3 regions of the Xanthobacter sediminis genome follow, and region 3 is predicted to be linked to each of the others. Evidence: predicted binding sites of a transcription regulator. Region 3 holds the regulator's gene; each other region holds the start of a gene.

Region 1 (10,132 bases), on a different contig from region 3:
CGGCGGCGCCGCGCAGCACCGCGTTCAGGCAGTCCTCCAGCCGCTCGTCCGAGCCGGCGATGGCGATGGCGCCGCCATCGGCCCGCTCCAGCGACATGTCGTGGAGCCAGCAGCGCGCGACGCCGGCCTCCGCGCCCATTTCCTCGTCGCCGTCCTGCGGCTCGATGCGGTAGGTGCGCTCGTTGATGGCCTTGAGGCCCATGTTCTCCAGCATGGGCACGCGGATGGAGAGCGGCAGCGGCGCCCCGTAGGAGAGCAGGCGCAGGGAGATGCGCGTGTCCGGGTCCTCGGCCCGGCGGTAGAAGTCGATGGCGATGGGCCGCTCCGGCGAGAGGCGCTCCATGCGCTCGATGTCGGCGAGGGCGGTCGCCACGTCGAAGGCGGCCTGGTAGCCGGCGCCGAAGGCCGGGCCGTAGCGATGGCGCAGCAGGGCGGCGTCCGCTCCCGCCAGCGCCGGCGCTGCGGCAATGGCGGTGCACAGGCGGTCGTTCCAGGAAAGGGTGGAGGCGGCCACCGCCCGTTCGAGGGCGGCGAGGTCCACCGCGGGCGCCGGGCCGCCCCGGCGATCCACCGTGTAGTGGGCGCGGACGAGGGGCACGCCCGGCAGGAAGCTTTCCATGCAGGCAGAGACGGTGCCTTCGAACGCTTCCTCCAGCAGCGCGCCGATGCGCCCGCGCACGGCGGCGTCGAACCGCTCGCGCGGCACATAGGCCAGCACCGAGGCGAAGCGGCCGAAGCGGTCGAGCCGCGCCAGCACCCGCACCCGTGGCCGGTCGTAGAGCGAGAGGATGTCGCGCGCATGGGCGGCGAGGGTGGCGGTGTCGACCTGGAAGAAGTCGTCGCGCGGGTAGGTTTCCAGCACCGTTTCCAGGGCGCGGGCCGAATGGCTTTCCGGCTCCAGGCCCGAGCCGCGCACCACCGCCTCGGCCTTGAGCCGCAGGTAGGGGATCTCCCGCACCGAATGGGTGTAGGCGGTGGAGGTCAGAAGGCCCACGAGGTGGACCTCGCCGGTGAGGCGGCCTTTCTCATCATGGGTCTTGATGCCCACATAGTCCATGACGTTGCGGCGGTGCACGCGCGAGCGCAGGCTCGCCTTGGAGAACATCAGCGGCTGCGGCCCTTCGAGGAAGGCGCGGATCTCCGGCGTGGTCACCACCGGCGCGTCGCCGAGGCGCAGCTCGCGCACCACGGGGTCGCGCAGCACGCCGAGGCCCGAGCCCGGCTCGGCCGCCAGTTCGCCGGCGGCGTCGAGCGCGTAGGCGCGCAGGCCGAGGAAGGTGAAGTTGTCCTCCGTGAGCCAGGTGAGGACGTCGGCTGCCTCCAGCCGGTCCTTGTCGGCGTAGGGGGTCTTCTCCTTGCGCAGGGCCTTGGCGAGGGCCTTCACCTGCCGGCGCATGGCCTGGAAGTCCTCGTTGATGGCGTGGACATCGGCCAGCGTCGCTTCAATGCCCGCCTTCAGGTGCGCCTGCGCGGCGGGCTCGATGGCCGCCACATGCAAATGGATGAGGCTTTCGCGATTGTCCTCTGCCTCCCTGGCGGAAGGCTCGGCGAGCCCGGCGGCGCGCCCGTCGCGGTCGCGCGTCACGTGGAAGATGGGGTGGGCGGCGAGCTTCAGCTCCAGCTTGCGGTCGGCAAGCTCTCCCGCCACCGAATCGAACAGGAAGGCCATGTCGTCGTTGATGGCCTCGATCACCGTGATGGCGGCGCTGCCCGCGCCGGCATCGAGCACGCGCACGTCCGCCGCCCCGCGCGGGCGGGCGAGCAGGTGGGCCCAGGCATCGCGCACCACGCCTGCCACCAGCGCCGGGTCGAGGGGCATCAGGTCCTCGGGGGCGATAGCGGCGAGGAAGGTGCGGGTGAACAGGTCCGGCAGCTCGGCGCCCGCGGCGGCAAGGGCCGTGCGGATGGCCTCGATGCGTCCTTGCAGGTCGTGATCGGTTTCGGCAGTCTGAAAGCCTTGAACAGTCATGGCCACTCCCCCGAATGGACGCCCTCGTGCCGCGCCGGTTCCTCGCGGAACCGTCCGTCTCGTCCGCCGAAGTTCGGTCACGAGCCACGACGCAACGATGACGAGGAACGCCTATGGCCCCCACAGTGAAGCGCGCCACCGCCGGCTCAAAGACCAAAAGCGCGGTCGCCGAAAAAACCGGCACGCCTGCGAAGCGGGCGGCGACCGCGCCGAAGGCCCGGCAGGCGCCGGCGGCCGCTCCCGTGGCGGCCCGCGCGCCCGATGACACGCCGGCCATCGCGCTCGACCTGCCCATGGCCGCGCTCGACCCGGCGACCGACGCCTATTTCGAGAAGTGCCGCACCAAGATCGGCTTCGTGCCCAATGTTCTTCAGGCCTACGCCTTCGACCTCGCCAAGCTTTCCGCCTTCACGGCCATGTACAACGACCTGATGCTCGCGCCCTCCGGCCTCTCGAAGCTGGAGCGGGAAATGATCGCGGTGGCGGTTTCGAGCGTGAATCGCTGCTATTACTGCCTCACCGCCCATGGCGCCGCCGTGCGCCAGCTCTCGGGCGATCCGGTTCTGGGCGAGCAGATGGTGATGAACTATCGCGCCGCCCGGCTCGACCCGCGCCAGCGCGCCATGCTCGACTTCGCGGTGAAGCTCACCGAGCGCCCTCACGAGGCGGAGGAGGAAGACCGCGCCGCCCTGCGCAAGGCGGGCTTTTCCGAGCGCGACATCTGGGACATCGGCGCCGTCACCGGCTTCTTCAACATGACGAACCGCCTCGCCTCCGCCACCGACATGCGCCCCAACACGGCCTATCACGCCGAAGCGCGCGGGCTTGCCGATTGAGGGCCGACCCCCGGCCGGCGGCGCGGGCCGGGGGCCAACCTGCTCACAAAAAATTTTCCGAGCGTACGCTCGTTCTATTCCGCAATGTGGTATGAAGAGGTTGGCCGCCCGGCGGACAAGCCGACGCCAGGGAAGGACCAGTTGACGCAGCCAAGGCATCGCATGCTAGGGTGCGTCGCAAGAGATAGCGCACCGCTCAAGGTGCCGTCCGGAGGAAACCGCCAGGGTCGCGCGCCAGCATGCGTGCGTGCGCGCCCATGGCTTCAACACGAGGGCGCCCACCGATCATGGACACCGTCGCAGACGTGCCCTACATCGTTGAAGCATCAGGTCTCACGAAGGAGTTCAAGGGGTTCGCGGCCGTCAAGAACGTGAATCTCAAGATCCGTCGCCACACCATCCATGCCCTCATCGGGCCGAATGGCGCGGGCAAGACCACCTGCTTCAATCTCATCACCAAGTTCCTGGAGCCCACCCGCGGCACCATCAGGCTCAACGGGCGCGACATCACCCGCACCCCGCCGGCCGATGTGGCGCGGCTCGGCATGGTCCGCTCGTTCCAGATCTCCGCTACCTTCCCGCATCTCACCGTGCTGGAGAACGTGCGCATCGCGCTGCAGCGTCCCTTGGGCAATTCCTTCCGCTTCTGGCAGTCCGAGAGCACGCTCGAAGTGCTCAACGACCGCGCCATGGAGCTGATCGCCGACGTGGACCTCGTCTCCTACCGCGACCACCTCGCGGTGGAGCTGCCCTACGGCCGCAAGCGCGCGCTGGAGATCGCCACCACGCTCGCCCTCGACCCCGAGATGCTGCTGCTCGACGAGCCCACCTCCGGCATGGGCCGGGAGGACATCGCCCGCACGGCGGAGCTTATCCGCCGCGTATCGGAGAACCGCACCATCCTGATGGTGGAGCACAATCTCTCCGTGGTGGCCGATCTCTCGGACATGATCACCGTGCTCGCGCGCGGGGAGATCCTCACCGAGGGGCCCTACGCGGAGGTGTCGAAGAACCCGCAGGTGGTGGAGGCCTACATGGGCACCGGGCACGGAGCGCACTGACATGTCGGAGACCAACGCGCCCCTGCTCGCGGTGAAGGACCTGCACGGCCACTATGGCGAGAGCCACGTGCTGCACGGCATGACCTTCGACGTCCGCCCCGGAGAAGTGGTGACCCTGCTCGGCCGCAACGGCGCCGGCAAGACCACCACCATGCGGGCCATCATGGGCCTGCTGCGCAAGCGCTCGGGCTCCATCCGCTACGAGGGCACCGAGACGGTGGGCCTCGCGCCCAACAAGATTGCCCGCCTCGGCATCGCCATCTGCCCGGAGGAGCGCGGCATCTTCGCCTCGCTCTCGGTGCGGGAGAACCTGCTGCTGCCGCCGGTGGTGCTGCCCGGCGGGCTTTCCGTGGACGAGGTCCACGAGCTGTTCCCGCGCCTTGAGGAACGGCGCAACAGCCAGGGCACCAAGCTCTCGGGCGGCGAGCAGCAGATGCTGGCCATCGCCCGCATCCTGCGCACGGGGGCCAAGCTGCTGCTGCTGGACGAGCCTTCCGAAGGCCTCGCCCCGGTGATCGTGCAGCATATCGGCCAGATCATCCGCGACCTCAAGAAGAGGGGGTTCACGGTACTGCTGGTGGAACAGAACTTCCACTTCGCCTCCACTGTCGCCGACCGGCACTATGTGGTCGAGCACGGCCGCGTGGTGGACATGGTGGAGAATGACAAGATCGCGGAGAACGCGGCGCGTCTGGAAGCGCTCCTGGGCGTGTGAGGCACTCGCGGTACCGGCCGCGCGGAGCGTTTTTCCTGGGGCGCATCGGGCGTGTTCACCTTGCGCGTGCGGGGTCCTTCGCGCCCGCCGCTGTTCTGAAGTTCCGAAATAACAAACGCCGGCAAAAGTCCGGCACGGAGGAAACATCATGCGTTTTGCTGCCATTCTGCTGGCGGCCACCAGCCTCGCCGGCATCGGCGCGGCCCAGGCGGCCGACCCTGTCCCCGTGAAGATCGGCGTGCTCAACGACCAGTCCGGCCTCTATGCCGATCTCGGCGGCCAGGGCTCGGTGTGGGCTGCCAAGAAGGCGGTGGAAGACTTCGGCGCCGCCGCCAAGGGCCTGAAGGTGGACGTCATCTTCGCCGACCACCAGAACAAGGCGGATGTGGGCACCTCCATCGCCCGCCAGTGGTTCGACGTGGACGGGGTGGACCTGATCGTCGATACGCCCAATTCGGGCGTCGCGCTCGCGGTCTCCGGCGTGACCAAGGAGAAGAACAAGGTCTTCATCAATTCCGGCGCCGCCACCTCCGACCTCACCGGCAAGGCCTGCACGCCCAACACCGTGCACTGGACCTATGACACCTGGGCGCTCGCTAACGGCACCGGCAAGGCCATCGTGAAGACCGGCGGCGACACCTGGTTCTTCCTCACCGCCGACTATGCCTTCGGCCACGCGCTGGAGCGCGACACCGCCAAGGTGGTGACCGACAACGGCGGCAAGGTGGTGGGCGCGGTGAAGGTGCCGCTCAACAACGCGGACTTCTCGTCCTTCCTGCTGCAGGCGCAGAGCTCCAAGGCCAAGATCGTCGGCCTCGCCAATGCCGGCGGCGACACCATCAACTCCATCAAGCAGGCGTCCGAATACGGCATCGTGGACGGCGGCCAGAAGCTTGCCGGCCTGCTCATCTTCCTCACCGACGTGCACTCCCTCGGCCTCAAGACCGCCCAGGGGCTGAACCTCACCGGCGCCTGGTACTGGGACCAGACCGACGCCAACCGCAAGTTCGCCGACGAATTCGCCAAGGCCAATGGCGGCAAGCGGCCGACCATGGTGCAGGCGGGCGTCTATTCCGGCGTGCTGCACTATCTGAAGTCGGTCGAGGCGCTGAAGTCCGCCAAGGACGGTGCCGCCGTGGTGGCCGAAATGAAGAAGCTCCCCACCGACGACCCGCTGTTCGGCAAGGGCGAGGTGCGCATCGACGGCCGCCACATCCACCCCATGTATCTCTATGAGGTGAAGAAGCCGTCGGAATCCAAGGGGCCGTGGGACTATTACACCCTGAAGGCCACCATTCCCGCCAATGAAGCGTTCCGCCCCCTGAGCGAGAGCGACTGCCCGCTGGTGAAGAAGGGCTGAGGCCAACTGAGGCCGGGCCGGCCTTCCCCCGCAGGCCGGCCCGCTTTCCCCTGACGAGACGGATCCCCCATGTTCGAGCTTCTCGGCATTCCCCCCCAGGCGCTGTTCGGGCAATTGCTGCTCGGCCTCATCAACGGCGCGTTCTACGCCATGCTGAGCCTCGGGCTCGCGGTGATCTTCGGCCTGCTGAACGTCATCAACTTCACCCACGGCGCGCAATACATGATGGGCGCGTTCGGGGCGTGGATGCTGCTCAATTACCTGGGCGTGCCGTTCTGGGGCGCGCTGGTCATCTCGCCGATCCTGGTCGCCATCATCGGCATGGTGATAGAGCGCACGCTGCTGCGGCGATTGTACAATCTCGACCACCTCTACGGCCTGCTGCTCACCTTCGGCCTCGCCCTCATCTTCGAGGGGCTGTTCCGGCGGCAGTACGGCTCCTCGGGCTTGCCCTATAACAATCCCCTGCCGGGCGGCACCAACCTCGGCTTCATGTTCCTGCCCAACTACCGCGCCTTCGTGGTGGTGGCGTCCCTGGTGGTGTGCTTCGCCACCTGGTTCGTGATCGAGCGCACCAAGCTCGGCTCATACCTGCGCGCCGCCACCGAGCGGCCGGATCTGGTGCAGGCGTTCGGCATCGACGTGCCGCGCATGATCACGCTCACCTACGGCTTCGGCGTTGGCCTTGCCGCGCTCGCCGGCGTGCTGGCGGCGCCCGCCTACCAGGTGAGCCCCACCATGGGTTCCAACCTCATCATCGTGGTGTTCGCGGTGGTGGTGATCGGCGGCATGGGCTCCATCATGGGCGCCATCGTCACCGGTTTCGGCCTCGGCATCATCGAGGGCCTCACCAAGGTGTTCTACCCGGAGGCCTCCTCCACCGTCATCTTCGTCATCATGGCGCTCGTGCTCATGGTGAAGCCCGCCGGCCTGTTCGGCACGGCCAAGTGAGGCGGCTGCCATGAACGCGTCTTCCAGCTCCACCCCCGCCTCCGCGCGCGGCGCCGCAGCGCCGGCATCCTCCTCCACGTTCACGGTGCTCGGCCTGCTGGCGGTGGCCGTGCTCCTGGTGGCGCCCTTCGGCGTCTATCCCGTGTTCCTCATGAAGGTGATGTGCTTCGCGCTGTTCGCGTGCGCCTTCAACCTGATGCTGGGCTACACCGGGCTTTTGTCCTTCGGCCACGCCATGTTCTTCGGCGGGTCCGCCTACATCTGCGCGCACACCATCAAGGTGCTGGGCTTCTCGCCGGAGCTGGGCATCCTGGCCGGCGTGGCGTTCGCCGCGGCGCTCGGGCTGGTGGCGGGGCTGCTCGCCATCCGCCGGCAGGGCATCTACTTCGCCATGGTGACCCTGGCGCTGGCGCAGATGTTCTTCTTCTTCTGCATTCAGGCGCCCTTCACCGGCGGCGAGGATGGCCTGCAGGGCGTGCCGCGCCGGCCGCTGTTCGGTCTCATCGACATCGCCCAGGACCGACACCTCTACTATGTGGTGCTCGCCATCTTCCTGTTCGGCTTCGTGGTCATTCACCGTGCCATCCACTCGCCGTTCGGGCAGGTGCTCAAGGCCATCCGCGAGAACGAGCCGCGCGCCATCTCGCTGGGCTACCGGGTGAACCAGTACAAGCTGCTCGCCTTCGTGCTCTCGGCGGCGCTGGCGGGGCTTGCGGGCTCCACCAAGGTGCTGGTGTTTCAGCTCGCCTCCCTCACCGACGTGGCCTGGCAGATGTCGGGCGAGGTGATCCTGATGACGCTGGTGGGCGGCATGGGCACCATTCTCGGGCCGGTGGTGGGTGCGGCGGTCATCGTCACCATGCAGAACTACCTCGCCGGCCTGGGCGAATGGGTGCTGGTGATCCAGGGTGCCATCTTCGTTCTCGCGGTATCGCTGTTCCGCAGGGGCATCGTGGGCGAGATCATCGCGCTGGTGAAATACTACGGGGCCCGCAAGGCGGGCTGAGCGTGGCACTCCGCCGCCGGGTGAGGGGGCCGGCTGTGGGGCGCGGAGGTTTTCGCTTCATTTTTCGATTGCACGTCATGTCTCTGCGCTATCCACTGTCCGGATCAGCCGCACGAGGCCGGTGCCGGGGGGCGCCGGCCTCCGCGTCCAAGGGCGAGGAATGGCCATGAATGCAGGCGTGCCAGCGCAGGAACCGGCGCAGGGGGGCGTCACCCGCTACGCTGATTTCCTTCTGCTCGGAGGCGGCATCGCGGGCGCTTCCGCCGCGGCGACCCTGAGGGCCGAGGGGGGTGGCGGCTCGGTGATGGTGCTCTCCGCCGAGGAGGTGCCGCCTTATCACCACACCGCGCTTTCCAAGGGCCTGCTCCTGGGCGACGACCCCGACGGGCGGATCTACATCCACCCCGCGAGCTTCTATTCCGAGAACCAGATCGGGCTGGAGCTGAATACCAAGGTCTCGCGTGTGGACACCGCGAAGAAGGCGGTGGTCACCACCTCCGGCGAGCGCATCGGCTATGGCCAGCTCCTGATCGCGGCCGGTGCCAAGCCCCGTCCGCTCACCGTGCCCGGCGCCGGCCTTCCGGGCGTCTTCACCCTGCGCCAGAAGAGCGATGCCGACGCCATCCGCGCGGCCATGCATGGGGCGAAGCGGGCGGTGGTGCTGGGCGGCAGCTACCTCGGTCTCGAGATCGCCATGTCGCTGCTGGAGAGCGGGCTCAAGGTCACCATCATCGAGAAGGGGCCGCGCCTCCTGCCTCACCTCGAGGCGCCGCGCCTGTCGCAATATTTCGAGCAATATGCCGAGTCCCGCGGCGCCACCCTGATGCTGGGCGACACCGCCGCCAGGGTGCGCGGGCAGGGGCGCGTGGAGGCGGTGGAAACCGTAGGCGGGCGGCTCGTACCGTGCGATCTGATGATCGTCTCCATCGGCGTGACGCCCGCCACCTCTTTCCTCGTAGGCAGCGGCATCCCCCTCGATGAGGAGGGATACGTGCTGGTGGACGAGCAGCTGCGCACCGGCGTCCCCGATGTGTTCGCCGCCGGCGACATCACCAATTTCCACGATCCCGTGTTCGCCCGCCGCCGCCACCTGCAGCACTGGGACAACGCGCTGAAGCAGGGCCGGCTCGCCGCCCGCAACATGCTGGGCCGACGGCTGCGCTATGACGAGGTCTCCTATTTCTTCTGCGAGGTGGGCGACATCGGCTTCAACGTGCTCGGCGCCACGGAGGAAGCGGACAACTGGATCGCCCGCGGCTCGCTGGAGGAAGGCTCGTTCGCGTTGTTCTACCTGAAGGGCGACGTGCCGCGCGCGCTGTTCTCCGTGGGCCGCCCGCCGGACGAGATCCGGGTGACGGAGGGCCTCATCCGCTACCGCGTGGCCCTCGGCGCGGTGAAGCACCGCCTGCCCGAGCCGGGCTTCGTGCTCGACCACATCCCCACTCAGACCGCGCTCATCCTGCAGGGTGGCGGCGCGCTCGGTGCGTATGAGTTCGGGGTGGTGAAGGCGCTGGAAGAAGAGGGCATCTATCCGGATATCGTGGCCGGGGTGTCCATCGGCGCGCTCAACGGGGTGGTGATCGCCGGCAATCCCCGCCACGCCACCCAGGCGCTTGAGTCTTTCTGGAACGACCTTTCAGTGACGACCCCGCATTTGCCGTTCGTGGAGCTGCGGCGCGCGGCGGCGGCCTCCAAGATCCTGGCCATGGGGGTGCCCAACTTCTTCACCCCGCGCTGGGTGATTCCGCCCAAGGGGCCGGAGGACTGGCCCGCCAACTGGACCAGCTATTACGACACCTCGCCCATGAAGGCGCTGCTCTCGAAATACGTGGACTTCTCCACCCTCAAGGACAGCCCGGTGCGCCTGCTCGTGAGCGCGGTGAACGTCACCACCGCGACCCTCGACGTGTTCGACAGCTATGTGGACGACCTCACCGCCGACCACGTCCTCGCCAGCGGCTCCCTGCCGCCTGGCTTTCCCTGGACCATCATTGACGGCAAGGCCTATTGGGATGGCGGCATCATCAGCAATTCGCCGCTCGACCTGCTGCTGGAGCGCTGTGGGCCGGATGGCAAGCGCGTCTTCATCGTCGATCTCTTTTCAGGCCGCCGTGCGCTGCCCTCCAACATGATGGAGGTGTTCGCCCGGCGCGATGAGATCGTGTATTCGGAGCGGGTGCAGAGTGACCTGCACTATCGTGCGCAGATCGAATACTATCGAAAGCTGGTGGACC
Region 2 (10,132 bases), on a different contig from region 3:
ATTCCGCCGTCCACCTGCTCACGCTCAATGTGCATGGATGCCGTCCTGCTCCGCTGACATCGTCTCGTCACTGGCCTTATCGTCATTCGCGACCGGGCGCAACGCCACCGCAGTTCTGCGGATCAGCCAGATCGCGCGTTCGAACAGGCTGGTGGCCAGCAGCAGGCGGCGCGCATCCTCGCCCGTGCCGATGCTGGCCCCCACCAGGCTGCGGCGAATGCGCGTCAGCAGTTCGCTGCGGTCGGCGGTCAGCGTCGCGATGACCTCGTAATCGTCGGCGCCCTCTGCGTCCGCCAGGGACAGGACGATCACGCGCAGCGACTCGGAAAGGTTGAAGGCGAGCTGGGGCGGGGTGTCGTAGCTCTCCACCACCTCGGCAAAATCGTGCAGCGTGTCCTGCAGCACGCGGATCATTTCCATCAGCGCCTGCTGCTGGAGCGCGATGTCGAGGGTTTCGCGCTCCGGCGCCCGGCCGATGAGATCGGTCAGGAAGCCCTCGGTGGTGCGCGCGATGGAGGCCGCGCCGCGCCACAGGGCCAGCCGCTCGCCCGCGCCCGGCGCCTCCGCCACGTCGAGGTCCGGCAGCAGGGTGGGCAGAAGCTGGATCAGCCGCCGGATCTCCTTCTCCGAAAGGTCGAGCGCGGTGGCTGGCGCCTCCAGGGCGCGATCGTGGACATAGCGCGGGCGCGAGGCGCCGTCTTCCAGCGTGGGCGGACTGAAGCGAATGGCGATCGCCTCGGCGGCGGCGCGCCCGAAGGCCACCGGCACTGCGCCCGCGAGCTGAAGGGCGAGGAACAGCAGCGAAAGCGACAGCGCCGCCTTGCCCCCGCCAAGGGCGGCAAGGGTCGCCGCGGGATCTCCTCCCGCCAGGCCGGCGCCTAGCCACACCGCAAGCACCGCCACGCAGCCGATGAGCTTCACCAGGATGTGGGCATAGCAGAGCTGCCGCCCGGTGCCTTCCAGCCCCCCGGCGGCCACCAGGGTCGCGAGGCCGGAGCCCAGATTGGCGCCAAGCACCACGTAGAAGGCGGAATCGAGCCCCAGCACCGCCGACTGCAGCAGCGCCAGAACCAGAATGGTGGGCGTGGAGGAGGACTGGCTGAGGGCGGCCGCCGCCAGGCCGAGCGCGAAGCCCACCCAGGGCGTGAGGCCGCCATCGATGAAAGCGGCAAGAGCGGCGGGATCGATGGCGCGGGGCCCCTGCTTGATGAAGTCGAGCCCCAGCAGCGCCAGCGCCAGGCCCAGCGCCACGCCCATCCACTCGCGCCAGGCCGGGCGGCGATCAAGCCGGAGCTGGAAGCCGAACCCCACCAGCGCCAGGAGGTAAAATATAACCAAACGGAAATCGATGGCGGCAACGAACACCAGCGCCGCAGTGCCCACATTGGCGCCGGCCACCACCGGAATGGCATCCCGCGTGGTGAGCACGCCGCCGCGCACGAGATTGCCGCAGATGATGGCAACCGCGTTGCTGGACTGGGTGGCCGCGCCGGCAAGGCTGCCGGAGACGAGCCCGGTCAAGGGCGAGCGGGTGGCACGGCGCAGCAGATGCCGCACGCCGCGACCCGTGGCCTGCTGGAGATGGGACGAAAGCGACTTGAGGCCGACGAACAGCAGCCCGAGGCCGGCGAGGATTTCCGCCAAGATCAACATGAGCGCGTCATGGGCATGCCGGCCCGTGTCCCCCGTGCCCGTGCGGTGAGCCCACGCGCCAGCACGGCTTTCGGCGCGGGCGACCGCGGCCAATGGCGGCACGCGGCGCAGCGTTTCAGATGCAGAGGCGCTGTCATACCGGCGTCTCATGACATCTTTGCGACGCCACTCAAAACCACCCGGCACCAGTTTCCATAAGGGTTTAGGTGTGAGGCCACCTCACGCAAGGGGAAGCGCCCGCGCCACCCGACACGCTCATCCCCACCTCCTCGAAGGCAGCCCCCGCCGCGCGCAAGCGCCTATTGGACGGCCGGGGCCGCCACCATGGTCAGGCGGTTCTCGTTCCCCTCCCGGCGATAGACCAGGCTCTCGAGGAAATGGCGCATGAGCTGCACCCCATGGCCGCCGATCCTGGCATCCTCGATGGCGGCGACCGCCTCCGGCTCGGCGATGGTGGTGGGGTCGAAGGCGATGCCGTTGTCGATGAGCTCGACAGCCACCCGCCCGCCCGGCATCCGGTGGACCTCGACGCGGATGTCCGGATCGTGCGCCACTTGGTGGAAGCCGTAGGAGATGACGTTGGTCAGCGCCTCCTCTAGCGAAAGCTCAAGGCCGAAACGCATGGCCTGCGGCCAATCTTCCTTCTCGGCCATGGCGCCGAGCCAGGAGGTGACATCCGAAATGGAGGCGATGTCCGCGCCGACCCGCAGCGCAGAGATCAGGGTGTCGGTGGCGGGGGGCGTCATCATCACCGCAGCTCAGGTCGGGGCCGCGCTGGCGGCGCCCGCCGCAAAGCCCCCTCGCACGGCGGCGCCCCTGCGCGCAAAAGTGCGGAGGCCGATCGAGACGATGAGGGCGGTTTCCGGCGCCCGCGATGAGTTTTCCGTCTTCATTCCCGCGGAACTTTCGAACTGGGGCCACCGCGCGCCGGCCTAAACGGCGGCTCGCCTCTCGCTTCACCCGCGAAATGCAGTCTAAAGCATTTCCGCGTCCCGTTGAATTGCAAAAATGCTTCGGGGTTGCTGAGGCGTGTGCGGTCTTCAGGCGCCCGCGGGCAGCGGCCGCGCGAACATCACGCCCACGGTACCGCTGGGCAGGCGCGTGCGCGCATAGCCGCGCCAACCTTCGGCGAAAAGCGCCCTCTGCCGGTCGAAATCGAGCGGATCAGCGACCACCACCACCTCGGGGTCGTGGCGGGAGCCGTCGCGCAGCATCACGTAGCGGGCGTAGCCGCCGAAGAAGAGCTCGATGCCGACAATGGGAAAGCCGCCGGAGAGCAGGTTCGACCAGCTGCCCGGATTGACCGGCGCCGCCGTGGAGAACAGCACCATGTCACGTGGGGCGATGGCCACCCGCTCGGCGATGGTCATACGCTGCAGCCCATGGCCCCGGTAATCCGGATGCACGGAGGCCCCCGCGAGCCGCCCCACGGGGGTTCCGGCCGGCAGGTTCAGCAGCCGGTGCGGGCCGTCCTCGGGGGTGTGGTCGTGCTGGAGGATGCCGTAGGCGACGAGATCGGCCCCTTCGAACAGGCCGATGGTGCGCCCGCGCCCGGCGAGGATGCCCTCGAAATAGGCGCGACTTTCGGGCTTTACGATCTCCGGCCGGGCGACGGGACCGATGGAGAGGCGGTGCAGGGCCTCCATCGCGTCGAGGTCGTCGGGCCCGAGCTCGCGAGAGCGGACGGAGTGCATCGGTTGGGCAGCGCTGAGAGCCATGATCAGGTGATCACTTCCGCGTAGTTGAGCATCGCGATGGGCGGGTAGACGCCAAGCTGCCTGGCCACGGACATGTTGATGATGAGGGCAAAGCGCTTCAGCGTCTCGATGGGGATCTTCTGGGGCGGCACATGCTCCACCAGGATCTCGGCGGCCTTGGAGCCGGCGAGCTGGCCCACGGAATAATAGCGGCTGACGAGCCCCACCAGCCCCTGCCCCTCGCGCAGGAAGAACTCGGTGGCGCCGAAAGTGGGCAGCCGCGCGCTGACGGCGGCCGGCCCCACCCGGCGGAAGATGGAGGCGAGGAAGGTATCGGCCGGCAGGTAGAGCCAGTCCGCGCCCTTCTCCTTCAGCCCGCGCACGAAATCCTCGACCCCGTCGCCGGTGGCGCGGGTGCCCTGCATGGCGAGCGGCTGCTCCAGCACCTCGGCGCCGATGCCCTTGCAGAAGGCGCGCATCTCCTCGACGATGGCGAGCGAATTGCTCTCGTTGGGCGAATAGATCACGCCCACCTTCTGGAATGCGCGATAGCTCTGCATGGCGCGCATCTGCACGTCGGTGGGCACCACGTGCACGGCGCCGGTGACGTTCCGGCCGGAAGAGGAGAGCGAGGGCGCGATCTTCACCTGCACCGGCGCCGCCACCAGGGCGAACACCACCGGAATGTCGCGCACATAGGGGGCGTCCGCCGGCGCGTCGTAGGGTCCCACCACAGCCAGGGTGTTGGGCGTGCCGTAGGTATAGATGAGGTCCGGCTTGAAGCTGGGCAGCACCTCGTCGAGGATGGGCCGCACCCGCGCCGGATCGCGCTCCACGTCACGGGTGAGGAACTCCACCGCGATCTCGTTGGCCGCGAAATAATCGCGGAAGCCGCGCTCCACGTCGGTCTCGCCGCGGAAGGTCAGCATCAGGATGCGAAAGGCGCGCTCCTGCCGCTCGGCGCGCGCGGGGTGCCCGAGGAGCCCGGCGGCGCCCGCCCCGAGCCCGAGGGAGAGAAGGGTACGACGGTCCATCATACGGGACTCCCTTCCGAGGAGGCCGCGCGGGTGGCGCGGCGTGCGCCTGACGGGGCGAGGCGCTGCCCGGATAGCGCAAATACCAGCGCCCCCGCCACAACCACGGCGCCCATCAGCGCGGTTGTAAAGGAAAATCCGATCGCCGCCATCAGAATGCCGGCGCCCGCCGGCCCGGCCGCGTTGCCCGAGCGCTCCACCAGCCTGAACAGGCCCAGAACGCCGGCCGGGCTGAACCCGCCGCTGGCCGCCGTGTCCGCCACCAGCGCAGACTGGGAGGCGATGGAGAGCGCCTGCCCGAGCCCGAGCATCGCCAGCGCGAACACGATGAGCCCCACGGAGGGATGGAGCGGCATCACCAACGCCCCGAGCCCGGCGACCAGCCCGCCCGCCACCACGAAGGCGGCGCGCGCCTGCAGCCGGTCCGCCAGCGCCGCGAATACCGGCACCGCCACCACCATGAGCAGCGGATAGATCATCTGGAAGCGGCCGATGGCCGCCGCCGAATAGCCCTGCCGCTGCAGCTCCAGCGGCACCAGCAGCAGGCACAGGGCCGCGAACAGCAGCTTCGCCGGAAACGCGCAGCCCAGGAGCAGCGCCATCAGCCGCGGGGCGCGGGCGGCCTGCGCCAGGTCCGCGAGCCCCACCTTCACGTGCGCGGCACGGCGCGGCGCGCGCGGCACCACCAGCAACGCCACCGCGAGCGCCACCAGCGCCAGGACAGCGGAAGCGCCGAGCGCGGCCGAAGGCCCGAGCCGGTCGGCGATGACGCCGCCGATGGGCGGCCCGCACAGGCAGGCCACCATGATCGCGCGCACGAACACCGCCAGCGCCGCGCTGCGCCCGGCACCCTGGGAGTGGTCCACCACGTGTCCCTGGGCCGAGACAAACACCAGCGCATAGCCCACTCCGGAGACGATGCGCGCGGCGAGGAAGAGGACATAGTCCGTGCTCAGGGCTGAAAGAGCATAGCCCACAGCCGCCACAGCCGCGCCGAGCACGAAGCCGGAGCGGCGCCCGAGGCGCTCGGAGAGGCCCGCGAACGGAATCTGGCACAGGGCCACCACCGCCATGAAGGCGACGATGGGCAGGCTCGCGGCCGTATCGGGGCCGAGCCCGCCGCCGGCCGGCGCCAGCGACTGCGCCAGCCGCGGCAGGAAGGGACGGGTCAATTCCTCGGTGAGCATGAACAGGAACAAGGCGGGGCGGATGGCCCCGGCGAGCCCGTTCTCGCCGGCCTCCACATCGCCGATGCCGGTGCGGGCGGCAAGGGCGTCGAGGCGGGATGCCAGCGCCGCGTCGCCCCGGGCGCGGGCGCTCTCGCGGGCCGCCTCATGGGAGGCGCCGAGCCGGGCGACCTGCGCGTCCACCGGCGCCACCAGCCCCTCCGCCTCGGTTCCGGCGCCGCTGCGATAGAGCGCGAGCCGCCCTCGCGCGAGAGAGCGCACCCGCTGCTCCACCGCCGCCATGGCCTCGATGCCGCGGGTGCCCACCACCAGCGCCACCAACTCCAGCGCCACCAGCAGCGCCACCACGCCGATAAAGGCGACATCCACCAGTACAGCGGCCACCTGCGCCCACACCACCGAGGGATCGATGGTGATGGCGATCTCGCCCACGGCGGCCCCGTCGCGCATTACTGGAACGCGCACCACCGTCGGCGCGTCGAGCCCCGCGACTGCACCGGAGCGGGCGCCCCCGCCGCCAGCGAGCGACAGCTCAATCTCAGCGAACTCGGCGTTGGCGGCCCGGAGCTCGTCGAAATAGGGGCCGACCCCCACCAGGCGGTCGAGGGGGATGCCAGCGGCGTCCGCCCGCTCCACCAGGGCCGCGGCGGAGCGCCCCACGCTCTCAGCTTTCACCAGGATGGCGGGAACGATGGTGTGCTCGGCCGCCTTGTGTGCGCCCCAGGCGATGAGCCCCAGCGCCGCGCACAGGATGAGCGCGATGGCGACGGTGATCCCCGCGCGAAGCCCGATCATCGACCATCCTTTCCGAAACCGGCGCCCGCAGCCGGCGCGCCGTGCGCGGCCAGCGCATGCACCGCCTCGGCCTCGGCGAGGGCGGCGCGCGCCGCCGGCGGCCAGCAGGCTGGATCGCGGGCGCGGCGGGCGGCGCGCCGCAGGGCCGCCGCCAGCAGCAGCCCCACCGCGATGGTGGCGAGGCAGGCGCCGGCCAGCGCCGGCCAGGCGATTCGCCACAGGTCGCGCCGCAGCGCGTCCTCCCCCTGCGCGAGCACCTGGGGATCGTAACGCATGACCACCCGGCCGATGGATTCGTCAAGATCGTTGCGCACGGCGCGGCGCACCGCATGGGGCTGCGCCCCATCCGCGCGCGTACCCACGCGCGCCGCATCGCTGGAGAACACCACCGCCCCATGCTCGTCCACGAAATCGATGGAGGTGAGCGCCGGCTCGATGCGCGCCTCCCGCTCCAGCAGGGACGGCAGGGTCGCCTGCGCTGCTGGCGCGATGCCAAGGGACGCCGCCCGCTCCACCACCGCGGCCAACCGCTCCGCAGTGACGACGAATCGGGCCTCCACGGCGGAGCGGTATGCCTTCACCAGCGTGATAGACGAGAAGTAGGCGCCGAAGGCGATGCAGGAGGCTGCAATCAGGGCAAACACGCCAATGAGCCACAGCGCAGTGCGCGTCATGCGCGGATTCCTCCAAATGGAGTACAGGGTACCATGCCGGACTCCCAAGGAGATGGGAAGCATCCTGAGATTGCAGGTTTTTTTAGACCTTGGCCGGATTTTCTCTGGTTTGGTGACGCTCGTGCGTTTAACGTCCGGGCCATCGGTTCAGCAAAGTATATTCCATGACGTTCGTGAGCCGGCTGGCATTGGTCATGATATCGGCGGTGGTCGCTACGGTGGTGGCGGTCGCCGTCATTTGTTTTGCCGCGAGCGAGCGCGTCAATACCGAGATCGAGCGCGCGCGCGTGGCAAATTTGTTGACGAACCTGCGCACGGCGACCGAGGCCAACCTCTCCATCGGCCTCGCGCTCGACCAGATCTCTCCGCTCCAGGAGCGGATCGAGCGCGAGAAGGCAGGCGACGCCGCCGTCCTGGCCGTCGATATCTTCAACGCCGCCGGCCGCACCTTCTATTCCACGGATCGCAGCATGATCGGCGAGAACGTGCCCGCCGGCTGGGTGAGCCGCCTCCCGGAGAGCGGCATCTGGAGCACCGTCGAGCGCGGCGACACCGTGTTCGGAACCCATTTCGAGAATGATCTCGGCCTCGCCGGCGGCATATCCATCACCACCTCGGACCGCACGCGGATCGCGCGCAGCGAATCGCTGGGCCTGTCCCTGTCGGGCCTCGCCATCGGTTTCGCGGTGGCGGCCGGCGCGGCGGCCGGCGTTGCCGCACTCGCCATCGGTCATGTCATGTCACGTCCGTTCGAGCGCGCCGCGGGCATTCTTTCCGGCGACATCGCCGGCGCCACTGGCGCCACCGGCCTGCCCCGGCTCGCCCTGGACGCTCAGCAGAGCTGGAGTGATGCCGCCGCGCGCGTGGACCGGGGCCTCAGCCAGCTCGGAGCCCTCGACGATGCGACCTGATCCGGCGCGGGCGCGCCTCATCGCCAGCGTCGTCGCGTTCGTGGCGACCCTCGTCGTGGGCGGCATCGCCGCCGGCCTCCTCACCTCGGCCTTCAGGGCGCGGGTGGAGGACGGGGCGCGCCGCGATGCGCTGGTCATCGGCACGTCCGTCGCCCGCGCGCTCGCGCAGCAGTTCGAGAAGGCCGAGCGATTCGGCATCCCCCTGAAGCTGCTGCCGGGGGTCGAGGCGCATCTGACGGAGACGCTCGCCGGCACGCCCGGCATCACCCAGATCATCCTGCGCGGGCCCGACGGGCGGGAGATCCGCAGCGCCACCGGCGACGAGCCGGGCGTCGATTCCACGCACGCGCCGGTGATCGTGAACGGCACCCCGGTCGCCACCGTGGAGGTGGCCACCAATCCTGCGGCCCTCTCCAACGGCTTCACAGGCATCGGCATGCAGGCGGCGGTGGCGGCCTTCATCTTCGCCGCGCTCGCCGCGCTTGCGGCGGGAGTCACCGCCGGCCTCGCCCTCGACCGGGCCGAGGCACGCCTCGGCGCCGCCCTGCGCCGCGCCGCCGCCGGCGATTTCGAGCCCGAGCCCGGCGCCGGCCGCCAGCGCGGCGCCGTGGGCAGGGCCTTCCGCGCGCTGGCCCTCGGCAACCGGCAGACGCGCGACCGCCGCGCCGTGTTCGAGGCCTATGCGGAGGAGCTCCTGGCCGTGGATTTCGACGGCTCCCTGCGGCCGGACGTGGAGCGCCTGCGGCGCGAGGTGATCGGCGTGCCACCCGCACCGGGCGAACAGCCGGACCCGGGCCGCGGCAAGAGCAAGGAGCACACCGTCAAGGGCGGCCGAAGCGGGCTCGCCGCGCGCGGCGAGCAATGGGGCGACTGATGCTGCTACGCACCCGCATCACCCTCATCGTCGCCCTCGCCTTCATCGCGCTGATGGTCGGCCTCTGGGGCGCCACCCTGTTGCGCGACCGCGTGGCGGAGAACCGGGAGAACCAGGTCGCCATCGCCGGCCAGACCGTGCTGTGGCGGGAAATCGTCGCCTTCCAGACCTCCAACCTCTCGCGCATCCTGGAGCGGGTGGATTCGTCGGCGGCCTTCCGCATCGCGCTCGGCTTCGCGGACCATCCCGGTATCGCCGCCGCCCTCAAGGAGACGGGGGTGGACATCGCCGACCCGGAAACCGCCTTCGAGGTGGTGGGCGCGGACCACGAGCTTATCTTCAGCAGCGGCGGCTCCAAGCGCAACCGCAGCATCCTCGACGCCGGCAGCCTCGACCAGGCGCTGAAGAGCAAGGCCATCACCGGCCTGCGACAGGTGGGCGCGAGCCGCATCGTCGTGCTGTCCACCCGCACCGTGCTGCTGCCGAACAAGGGTCCCGCCGTGCTCGTGCTCGGTCGCGACGCCAGCATCGGCATGGATCGGTTCGCCCGCGGCATCGGCGCCTCCACCACCCTCGTCACCGTACGCGGGCGGGTGGTGGCGAGCACCGACATCCGCCTGTGGGAGCGAGCCAAGCTCGACATCGCCCCGCGCCAGGCCATGGCCGACCGCGCGGAGATCCAGGGCCACAGTTACAATGTCATCTCCATCCCGATGGAGGATGTGGGCGGCGGCACCATCGGCGCCCTGGTGAGCCTCATCGACACCACCGAAACCCTGAAGGAGACGGGCTTCATCCGCCACGCCGCCATTGCCGGTGCGGTCGCGGTGCTCCTGCTCGGCGTCATCGGGCTCAACCTCTTCCTGTGGTATAGCTTCCGCCCTCTGGAAGAGGCCATCGACGTACTGCAGGCGCTGGCGCGCGGCGACACCTCGGTAACGGTGGAGCACACCGGCTCCGACGAGATCGGCCGCATCGCCTCCGCCGTGCTGGCCCTGCGCGCCAACGTGCAGGCATTGGCGGAAGCGCGGCGCCAGCGCGAGCGGGTGCGCCGCCGCCAGGGCGCGGTGATCTCCAGCGAGCTGAAATCCCTGGCCGATTCCATCGACCCCACCGACCGCGAGGAGGTGCTCTCCCTGCTCGCCGACAACTCTCGGCAGGAGAAGGACGACGAGCTGAAGCGCGTGGCGCGGGTGCTGCACGATCTCTCCCGCCGCATCGTCGAGCAGCACACCCGCTTGTCCTCCATGGTGGTGGAACTACGCGAGGCCCTCATCACCAAGACCAAGCTCGCCGGCCTGCAGCAG
Region 3 (10,132 bases):
CCACGAAGTCGAGCCGGTCCTGGCCGAAGTAGAGCTCGCCCGCCACCACGTAGGTGGGCGAGCCGAACACTCCGGCCTCAATCGCCTCGGCGGTGCTGCGCTCCACTCGCTCGGCCGCCTCCACCGTGTCGGACAATGCAGCAAGGCGGGCGCCGTCGAGGCCCACCCCGTCCGCGAGGCGGATGAGATTTGCCCGCTCGGAGATCTGGATATCCCGCGCCCATACGGCCGAGAGGCAGGCGCCGATGAGGTCCGCCGGGTCGAGGCCCTCCATCTGCGCCGCGCAGATGAGGCGGCAGGCGGGCAGCGTATCCGTGGGCCAGAAGGAGGGTTCGGTGTTGATGGAGATGCCCGCGCGCTTCGCCCAACGGACGATATCGGCCTTTCGGTAGGCATTGCGCTGAGGCGATTGCTTGGCTGGCGCGGTGGAGCCGCCGGCGGCGAACACCTTCAGGATGTCCACCGGCCGCCAGAGAATGTCGGCGCCCGCCTCCCGCGCGATGGCGCGCAGGCGGGCATGGCCGAGATAGGCATAGCCGGACTGCGGGCTGAAATAGCAGGTGATCTCGGTCATGATCCGCCCCCTCACGCCCGCGGCGCGACCACGCGCCGCGCTCAGGCGTCCGTTTCGCCCAGAACCTCTTCCGCGGCGAAGCCGTAGCTGCGGCCGCAGAACTCGCAGGTGACCGTGACCCGGCCGTCGTCCTGGATCATACCGCGCCGCTCCTCCACCGAGAATGACGCGAGCACCCCCGCCACCCGCTCGCGCGAGCAGGAGCAGTGGGCGGCGATGGGCAGCGGCTCGAACACCCGCACCCCCCGCTCGTTGAACAGGCGGTAGAGCAGGCGCTCGCTGGAGAGATCCTTGTCGAGCAGTTCCACGTCTTCCAGCGTGCCCACCAGGGAGCGGGCCTCCACCCAGGCATCGTCCTCGTCCAGGGTGTGCGGCGCGGTGCCCTCCGGGGCGTCGCCGGGGGAAAGGTCCGCCATGCGGGCGCGGGAGGCGTCGTCGGGCAGGAACTGGGCCAGCAGGCCTCCCGCGCGCCACGAAGAGGGCTGCCCCCCCGGGCGCACGTCCTCGCCCACTGCCAGGCGCACGCGGGTGGGGATCTGCTCCGACTGGTGGAAATACTCGTGCGCCGCCGCCTCCAGGCCAGAGCCATCCAGCGCCACGACCCCCTGGTAACGGTTGGAGGAGATGCCCTGGTCGATGGTCATGGCCAGATGGCCGCGGCCGAGGAGCGTGGCCGGCGTGGTGTCGTTGCGCGCCTCGGCAGCGGCGAGCGCGTCCTTATCGAAGCGGGCATAGGCACGGATCTTATCCGGGCTCACGAAGTCCGCCACCACCATGTCCACCGGGCCGTCGGTCTGGGTCTGGAGGATGAAGCGGCCCTCGAACTTGAGGGATGAGCCGAGCAGCACCGCCAGCACCACGGCCTCTCCCACCACCCGCTTCACGGCCGGGGGATAGTCATGGTGCGCGAGCACGCTGTCGAGTGTTGGCCCCAGCCGGACGATGCGGCCCCGAAGGTCCAGCGCATCCACCTGGAAGGCGGTGACGATATCGTCCTGCGCCTCTTCCCTGGCACTGCGCGCGCGCGCGGCACTCATGCGCTCCTCCTCCGTTGACCCGTTCTCGTATGGCGTGGAAACCGGCCGGCGTGAAGAAAAAGCGTCGATCCGCCGGGGCGCCGCCGAGCTGATGCCGGAAGCAGGCCGGCATCAGCTCCGGCCCGCAAAGGCCCCGCGCCGCCGAAGCCACGCGCCGGTCCTCACGCGGTGTGGAAACACCAGGCGAGAATGCCCTTCTGGGCGTGCAGGCGGTTCTCGGCCTCGTCGAACACCACCGATTGCGGCCCGTCCATCACCTCGCTGGTCACTTCCTCGCCGCGATGGGCGGGCAGGCAGTGCATGAAGATGGCGTCCTTGCGCGCGCGGGCCATGAGGGCGCCGTTCACCTGGTAGGGCTTCAGCAGGTTGTGGCGGCGCTCGGCCTCCTTGTCGCCCATGGAAACCCAGGTGTCGGTGAGGACGCAATCCACGCCCTCCACCGCCTCTTCCGGATCGCGCATGAAGGACACCTTGGCCTTGGTGCGCTTCACGAAATCCTTCAGCGCCTGGCGCGGCCCCAGCTCCTTCGGCGTCGCCACCTTCATGGAGAAGTCGAACCGCTCGGCGGCGTGAACCCAGCTCGCGAGCACGTTGTTCGCGTCGCCCGTCCAGGCCACCTGGCTGCCCTGGATGCAGCCGCGATGCTCCTCGAAGGTCAGCACGTCCGCCATCACCTGGCAGGGATGGGAGATGCGGGTGAGCCCGTTGATGACCGGCACGGTGGCATAGTCGGCGAGCTCCGTCAGGTCGTCATGGTCCAGGATGCGGATCATGATGGCGTCCACGAAGCGCGAGAGCACGCGGGCAGTGTCGGCGATGGTCTCGCCGCGCCCGAGCTGCATCTCCTGGCCGGTGAGCATGATGGTCTCGCCACCGAGCTGCCGCATGGCCACGTCGAACGACACGCGGGTGCGCGTCGAGGGCTTGTCGAACACCATGGCCAGCGTCTTGCCGACGAGGGGGCGGTGGTCCATCTCGCCCGCCTTGCGCCGGGCCTTGAGATCCTTCGACAGGTCCAGCACCCGGCGCAGCTCGTCCGCCGGAATCTCCGACAGGTCGAGAAAATGGCGCACACCGTTCTCCGTCATTCCGCTGCCCCCATGGCCGGGGCGGGCGCCAGCGCCTGCTCCAGCCGCACACACGCGGCCTCGATCTTCTCCACCGCCAGGTCCGCCTCGTCCGCCGAGACCACCAGGGGCGGCAGCAGCCGCACCACATTGTCGGCGGCGCCGGGGGCAAGCAGCCCCTCCTCGCGCATCGCCGTCACGAGATCAGCGGCCGGCACCTGGGCCTTGAGCCCCAGGAGCAGCCCCTTGCCGCGCACCTCCGCCAGCACGCGCGGATGGCGCGCCACCACTGCTCCCAGCTTCTCCTTGAGCCGGGCGGAAATGGTGTTCACATGGTCGAGGAACCCCTCGGCCAGCACGAGATCCAGCACCGCACCGCCCACCGCCATGGCCAGCGGATTGCCGCCATAGGTGGAGCCGTGGGTGCCGAGCGTCATGCCCTTGGCGGCCGCCTCGGTGGCGAGGCAGGCGCCCATGGGGAAGCCGCCGCCGATGCCCTTCGCCACGGCCATGATGTCAGGCGTGATGCCTTCCCATTCGTGGGCGAAGAGCTTGCCGGTGCGGCCCACGCCGCACTGCACCTCGTCGAGCACCAGCAGCAGGCCCTTCTCGTCGCACAGGGCGCGCAGCGCCCTCAGGAAGCCCTCCGGCGGCACGCGCACGCCGCCCTCGCCCTGCACCGGCTCCAGCAGAATGGCACCGGTGTAGGGGGTGATGGCGGCCTTGACCGCCTCGATGTCGCCGAACGGCACCTGGTCGAAGCCCGGCAGCGCCGGCTCGAAACCCTCAAGATACTTCGGGTTGCCGCCGGCCGCGATGGTCGCAAGGGTGCGACCGTGGAAGGCGCCCTGGAAGGTGATGATGCGGTTCTTCTCCGGGTTGCCGCTCGCGAACTGGTACTTGCGCGCCATCTTGATGGCGCACTCCAGGGCCTCGGCGCCCGAATTGGTGAAGAACATGGTGTCCGCGAAGGTCACCGAAGACAGGCGCGCGGCCAGCTTCTCCCCGCCCGGAATCCGGAACAGGTTGGAGGTATGCCAGAGCTTCCGCGCCTGCTGGCTCAGCGCTTCCGCCAGGTAGGGGTGCGCATGGCCGAGCACGTTCACCGCGATGCCGGCGGTGAAATCGAGGAAACGTCGCCCGTCCGTCGTGACGAGCCAGCAGCCCTCTCCCCGCTCGAATTCGAGGTCGATGCGCGCATAGGTCGGCAGAACGGCGGTGATCACTTGATCCTCCTGAAAACGTGCCCTGATCCGGCGAAATATAGAAGCCGAAGACAACATCTTCATTGCTGTTGGCGAGCCGGGTTCCCGCGGAAGGCAGCTTCCGCACGGAAAGGCGGCCCTTGGATGCCCCGGGGATCGGGGCGACCGGATGCTGGCGCTGGGCGGAGGCCTCTGGAGCGGCCACCGGCCGTCAGAACCCCCGCGGCGCTGGCCCCGGGCACGCAAAATTAAAAAAGGCCGCCCCAGCGGGGGAGCGGCCCGACACCGTCAAATACTAATGATCGCGCGCGCGAGGTCAACACATCTGAAAGGCCGGCGGCCAGCACTTGCGCGGCGCCCCTCCACCCGGGTGCGGGGCCTGATGCCGGCGGGCAACGATCTGGGGAAAACGACGTGCCGGCGTTAACCGACTCTGTCGCCCGCGCGCCCCATATTGTACTGTACGCCACATCGCCTACGAGATCTCGTGCGATTAAGCTTCCTGGGACCTATGGGTTGTTAACCTTCTACATGCTTGGGGCATGTGGGGCCGAGGAGGGAGTCCGGGCGATCTCGGGCAGCATGGCGGTGCTGCCATTCGGCGACAATGCGGCGCGGCACAAGACGGCGCCGGCAAGATGCGGCAAATGGAGAAAGAGCGATGAGCTGGAATGACGAGCGCGTCGAACTCTTGAAGAAGCTCTGGAGCGAAGGCCTCTCCGCGAGCCAGATTGCGAATGAACTCGGCGACATCACCCGCAACGCGGTGATCGGCAAGGTGCACCGGCTGGGACTTTCCGGCCGCGCGAAGTCGTCGGCGTCGGCGGTGCGGCCGCAGCGGCCCAACCGTCCCGAAAGCCCGCGCGACCAGACCCGCCCGCAGCGTCCCATGGTGCAGGGCAACACCGCCCTCGCCGCAGAGATCGACGACCTCCCCGAGGAGGCTCCGGCCCCTGCCCCGAAGCCCGTGGCCAGCGACAACGTGGTGTCCCTGGGCCAGCGCTGCACCATCATGAACCTCACGGAGAGCACCTGCCGCTGGCCGGTGGGCGAGCCGGGCACCGAGAGCTTCTATTTCTGCGGCGGCAAGAGCAATCCGGGAATGCCCTATTGCACCCAGCACGCCCGCATCGCCTACCAGCCGGTGCAGGATCGCCGTCGCGACCGGCGCCTCGCCTACCTCTGACGATCGCGCGGCCGGGCCCACGCCCGGCCGGCTGCCATGCCCGGAACCGGCTTCGCCGGCGCGCGTGTGCCAGTCGTTCTCCTGCGCTGCGATATGCGTGCTTGTGCGCATGGTGGCGTACGATCTGGCTCTTTGCAGCCTTTTGGACCGATGCGTTTCAACCGCCATGCAGAGGCTCGCGTGGCGCAAGGCCAGCCGTGCCGCAGCGCGCGTCCTTGCCCCTCAGCCCCAATTGTTCCTCGCGCGGCCCATCACAGGCGAGCGGACGTACCCATGCGGTGCGCGCGCGAAGCCGGCTTGCCCCAGGATTCGCCCACGATCCCGTTTCCGCCCCCGAACACCGCCGTCGGCACACCCGTTCCATGCGACGTCCGACAGTGACAAGTCGCCGTTTGACGACCTCACGCATTTCGGGCGACGTCGCTACCGGGGAGAGCGGAGGACGCGCGGGGTCAATAGCCTAGAACAATCGCCGCGAGCCAGTGCGAGTGGCCCCCTGACGACAGAGGCCATCAGTGCGCCCGCGCGAACATCTCGTTGAAGGAGTAGCCGGCACCCCGCACCGTGCGGATCGGGTCCGACTGGCGCCCGCGGTTGATCGCCTTGCGCAGGCGGCCGACATGCACGTCCACCGTACGCTCGTCGATATAGACGTCCTGGCCCCACACGCCATCAAGCAACTGCTCGCGTGAGAACACGCGGCCGGGGCTCTGCATCAGGAATTCGAGCAGGCGAAATTCGGTCGGCCCAAGGTGCACTTCACGGCCCGCGCGGTGCACCCGGTGGGTCTCGCGGTCCAGCTCGATGTCACCGGCCCGGAGCAGGGTCGCCACATGCTCCGGCTTCGCACGGCGCAGCAGCGCGCGCACGCGCGCCAGCAGTTCCGGCACCGAGAAAGGTTTCACCACATAGTCGTCCGCGCCCGTGGCAAGGCCGCGCACACGTTCAGTCTCGTCGCCGCGGGCGGTCAGCATGATGACCGGGAGGCGCTCCGTTTCCGGGCGCGTGCGCAGGCGGCGGCAGAGCTCAATGCCCGAAAGCCCGGGCAGCATCCAATCCAGGATGACGAGATCCGGCACGCTCTCCCTCAGCCGGGTCTCGGCATCGTCGCCGCGCCCGACATTCTCCACCGCATAGCCCTCCGACTCCAGATTGTACCGGAGCAGGAGGGTCAACGGCTCTTCGTCCTCGACAATCAGAATACGCGCCGGCACAGCCTATCACCCATCCACGTCGAGACGTTTATCGACACAGCCTCCCGCCGTGCGGCGGGTCCGGCGCGGCCCGCTGCCCGCCGGAGCGGCGGGCAGGGCATCCGGGCTCAGGCCTGCTTGGTCTGGCCGGGGAAGACGACCGTGGTGTCGCTGGAGGCATCCGCCTTCGGGCGGCTCTCCGGCAGCACCTGGCCGGTCACCATATAATAGACGACTTCCGCGATGTTGGTCGCGTGGTCGCCCATGCGCTCGATGTTCTTCGCGCAGAACAGAAGATGCGTGCACACGGAGATGTTGCGCGGATCTTCCATCATGTAGGTGAGCAGCTCGCGGAACAGCGAGGTGTACATGGTGTCGATGGCGTCGTCGCGGCCCCACACGTCGAGCGCCTTGGCCTCGTTGCGGCCGGCGTAGGCGTCGAGCACCTCCTTGAGCTGCTCGAGCACCAGGTCCGACATGTGCTCCACGCCGCGCACCAGCTTCTGCGGATGGTACTCGCCCTCGATGGCGATCACCCGCTTGCCGACGTTCTTGGCGAGATCGCCGATGCGCTCGAGATCGTTGGCGATGCGGATGGCCGCCACGATCTCACGCAGGTCGCTCGCCACCGGCTGGCGCTTGGCGATGACGAGCACCGCCTTGTCCTCAATGTCACGCTGAACCTGGTCCACGCCCGCGTCGAGCGAGACGACCTTCTGCGCGATGGCAATGTCGCGCTTGATGAGCGCGGTCATGCTGTCGGCCACCAGGCGTTCGGCCTGGCCGCCCATCTCCACCACCTTGCGGCCGATCTCTTTGAGCTCGACGTCGAAGGAGGTCACGGTATGCTCGGGCATCTGCGCCATCCTGTTTTCCTCAGCCGAAGCGGCCGGTGATGTAGTCACGCGTCTTGATCTCCTTCGGGTTCGTGAAGATCACGTCCGAAGGCGCCACCTCGATCAGCTCGCCCAGGTAGAAGAAGGCGGTGATGTCGGCGCAGCGCGCGGCCTGCTGCATGTTATGGGTCACGATGACGATGGTGAAGTCGCGCTTCAGCTCGTCGATCAGATCCTCGATCTTCGAGGTCGAGATAGGGTCGAGCGCCGAGGTGGGCTCGTCGAGCAGGATCACCTCCGGACGCACCGCGATGGTGCGGGCGATGCAGAGGCGCTGCTGCTGGCCACCGGACATGCCGAGCGCCGAGGTGTTCAGGCGGTCCTTGGTCTCGTCCCAGATGGCGGCCTTGCGCAGGCACCATTCCACGCGCTCGTCCATCTGCGACTTGTTCAGCCGCTCGTGCAGGCGCACGCCGAAGGCGATGTTGTCATAGATGGACATGGGGAACGGCGTCGGCTTCTGGAACACCATGCCGATGCGGCTGCGCACCACGGTGGAGTCGAGCTCCTTGCCGATGATGTTCACGCCATCGAACAGCACCTGCCCCTCGGCGCGCTGGCCCGGGTAGAGGTCGTACATCCGGTTGAACACGCGCAGCAGCGTGGACTTGCCGCAGCCCGAGGGGCCGATCATGGCGGTCACGCGCTTCTCGGGGATCTCGAAGTTGATGCCCTTCAGCGCGTGGCTCTGGCCGTAGTAGAATTGAAGATTGTCGACCTTGAGCTTCGCGGGAGCGGGCGGCGCATCGGGCCGGGCCGCGACCGAGGTGGCGATGCTGAGGGTGGGATCGACCGCAGACGTCATCTGAGCCTCACTGGAATTTACGTGCCCGGAGCTGCCGGGCCTTGGATCTCGGGCAGCCCGGCGCGGGAGCGCCGGGCGGCGATATCAATGGCCGCGGGCCAGCACCAGGCGCGACGCCACGTTCAGCACGAGCACACCGACGGTGATGAGCAGCGCGCCGGCCCAGGCGAGGGCGACCCAGTCATCGAACGGGCTTCCGGCGTACTGATAGATCGCGACCGGCAGGCTGGCCATGGGCTTCGTAAGGTCGAGCGACCAGGCATTGTTGCCGAGCGAGGTGAACAGCAGAGGCGCCGTCTCGCCCGCCGCGCGGGCGATGGAGAGCAGCAGGCCGGTGACGATGCCCGCGCGGGCGGCACGCCACGTCACGAACATCACCACCTTCCACTGCGGCGCGCCAAGGGCGAACGCGGCCTCGCGCAGGCCCACCGGCACCAGGTTCAGCATGTCCTCGGTGGTGCGCACCACCACCGGGATCACCAGGATGGCGAGAGCGAGCGAGCCGGCCCAGCCGGAGAAGCCGCCGAGCGGCACCACCAGCAGGGAGTAGATGAACAGGCCGACCAGGATGGACGGCGCCGAGAGCAGGATGTCATTCACGAACCGGGTCGCCGAGGCGATCCTGGTGCCCCTGCCGTTCTCCGCGAGGAAGGTGCCCGCGAAGATGCCGATGGGCGCGCCGATGAGCATGGCGATGCCCACCTGGATCAGCGAGCCCACGATGGCGTTGGCGAGACCACCATTCGCGCCGGGCGGAGCCGTGACGTTGGTGAAGACCGAGAAGCTGAGCGCCGGCAGGCCGCGGGCGAGCAGGGTCCACAGGATCCAGGCGAGAAGGAAGAGGGCGAAGGCCGCGAAACCCACGGACACCGCTTTCACGATGTTGTCCTTGGCGCGGCGGGCGGCGAGCGAAGCCATGGCTGGTCCCCCGGATCAGTCCATCCGCGAGCGCACGAGCGCCCGGGACAGTGCCAGCACGATGAAGGAGATGACGAACAGGATGAAGCCGAGCTGCAGCAGCGAGGTCAGCTTCAGGGAGCCGAGCGGGGCTTCCGGGAACTCGTTGGCGATGGTGGAGGCGATGGTGGCACCCGGCGCGAACAGCGACGCCGACAGGCGCGTGGCGTTGCCGATCACGAAGGTCACCGCCATGGTCTCGCCGAGCGCGCGGCCGAGGCCCAGCATGATGGCACCCACCATGGCCGTCTTGCCGTAGGGCACAGAGACGTTCTTGTAGACCTCGTAGGTGGTCGCGCCGACGCCGTAGGCCGATTCCTTCAGCATCGCCGGAACGGACTCCAGCGTCTCCACGAACATCGCCGTGATGAAGGGCAGGATCATCACCGCGAGGATGAGGCCGGCGGTGAGCATGCCGGAGCCGAGCGGCGGACCCTGGAACAGCAGGCCGATGAGCGGCAGGTCGCCGAACACGCTGATGAGCGGGGGCTGCACATAGGCCGCCATGAGCGGCACGATGACGAAGAAGCCCCACATGCCGTAGATGATGGAGGGCACAGCGGCCAGCAGCTGCACCGCCACGCCGATGGGGCGCTTCAGCGGCTGCGGCGCGATCTCCGTGAGGAAGAAGGCGATGCCGAACGACAGCGGCAGGGCGACCACGACGGCGATCACGGCGCTGAACAGCGTGCCGTAAATCATCACCAGCGCGCCGTAATTCTCGGTCACCGGGTTCCAGCTGGCGGTCCAGATGAACTCAAGACCGAAGTGCTGCAGCGCGGGCAACCCGCCCTGGAACAGCTCGGCGATGATCAGGCCGAGCAGCACCAGCACGAAGATGCCGCTGGCCCAGAGCAGGCCAACGAAGATGGGATCGGAAATCCGGCCGGTCCCCTTGGCCTTGCTGATGGGTTCGAGCGGTGTCGACCCCAAACCATCCATCGTCGCGTCCATCTGATGCCCATCCCTGCGCCGCCCTGGGCGACCTTGAGTTGCGACTACCGCTGCACCGATCAAGCCGGGCGGCGTGAAATCTCTTGCCCCATGTCTCGTACGCCGAAACCCGCGCGGCCGCGCCATGCGCGGAAGGCGAGCCGGACGGGCGCTCGCCCGTCGCGGAGGAAAGGCGAGGCCCGGCACGGGCCCTCCGCCTCACCCGAGAACCTCGCCCGCGCGAGCGCGGGCGAGGCGGATCGGCTCACGCCGGATCAG

What was found. Region 3 encodes PhoB, which activates phosphate uptake and scavenging genes when phosphate is short. Its sites were predicted from a motif close to TGTCATNNANCTGTCAT; they were not measured.
Region 1: the regulator PhoB is predicted to act here: its motif matches at 2,056-2,072, upstream of V5F61_RS12770 (NAD-glutamate dehydrogenase).
Region 2: the regulator PhoB is predicted to act here: its motif matches at 1,785-1,801, upstream of V5F61_RS15185 (Na/Pi symporter).

What each region holds. Positions count from the first base shown of each region.
Region 1 is NZ_JBAFWH010000008.1:187,395-197,526, forward strand. Features, by position in the region: gene V5F61_RS12770 (NAD-glutamate dehydrogenase) at 1-1,969, opposite strand, end outside; gene V5F61_RS12775 (peroxidase-related enzyme) at 2,263-2,805, shown strand; gene V5F61_RS12780 (ABC transporter ATP-binding protein) at 3,093-3,866, shown strand; gene V5F61_RS12785 (ABC transporter ATP-binding protein) at 3,868-4,581, shown strand; gene V5F61_RS12790 (ABC transporter substrate-binding protein) at 4,730-5,941, shown strand; gene V5F61_RS12795 (branched-chain amino acid ABC transporter permease) at 6,011-6,892, shown strand; gene V5F61_RS12800 (branched-chain amino acid ABC transporter permease) at 6,903-7,898, shown strand; gene V5F61_RS12805 (FAD-dependent oxidoreductase) at 8,059-10,132, shown strand, end outside.
Region 2 is NZ_JBAFWH010000011.1:43,264-53,395, reverse strand. Features, by position in the region: gene V5F61_RS15190 (STAS domain-containing protein) at 1-35, opposite strand, end outside; gene V5F61_RS15185 (Na/Pi symporter) at 25-1,653, opposite strand; gene V5F61_RS15180 (ATP-binding protein) at 1,953-2,402, opposite strand; gene V5F61_RS15175 (GNAT family protein) at 2,694-3,371, opposite strand; gene V5F61_RS15170 (ABC transporter substrate-binding protein) at 3,374-4,387, opposite strand; gene V5F61_RS15165 (MFS transporter) at 4,384-6,366, opposite strand; gene V5F61_RS15160 (hypothetical protein) at 6,363-7,040, opposite strand; gene V5F61_RS15155 (hypothetical protein) at 7,205-7,951, shown strand; gene V5F61_RS15150 (hypothetical protein) at 7,941-8,825, shown strand; gene V5F61_RS15145 (SpoIIE family protein phosphatase) at 8,825-10,132, shown strand, end outside.
Region 3 is NZ_JBAFWH010000010.1:93,470-103,601, forward strand. Features, by position in the region: gene V5F61_RS14490 (2-hydroxychromene-2-carboxylate isomerase) at 1-574, opposite strand, end outside; gene V5F61_RS14495 (Hsp33 family molecular chaperone) at 616-1,611, opposite strand; gene argF (ornithine carbamoyltransferase) at 1,773-2,699, opposite strand; gene V5F61_RS14505 (aspartate aminotransferase family protein) at 2,696-3,904, opposite strand; gene V5F61_RS14510 (GcrA family cell cycle regulator) at 4,545-5,069, shown strand; gene phoB (phosphate regulon transcriptional regulator PhoB) at 5,582-6,283, opposite strand; gene phoU (phosphate signaling complex protein PhoU) at 6,391-7,119, opposite strand; gene pstB (phosphate ABC transporter ATP-binding protein PstB) at 7,139-7,963, opposite strand; gene pstA (phosphate ABC transporter permease PstA) at 8,048-8,881, opposite strand; gene pstC (phosphate ABC transporter permease subunit PstC) at 8,897-9,874, opposite strand; gene pstS (phosphate ABC transporter substrate-binding protein PstS) at 10,129-10,132, opposite strand, start outside.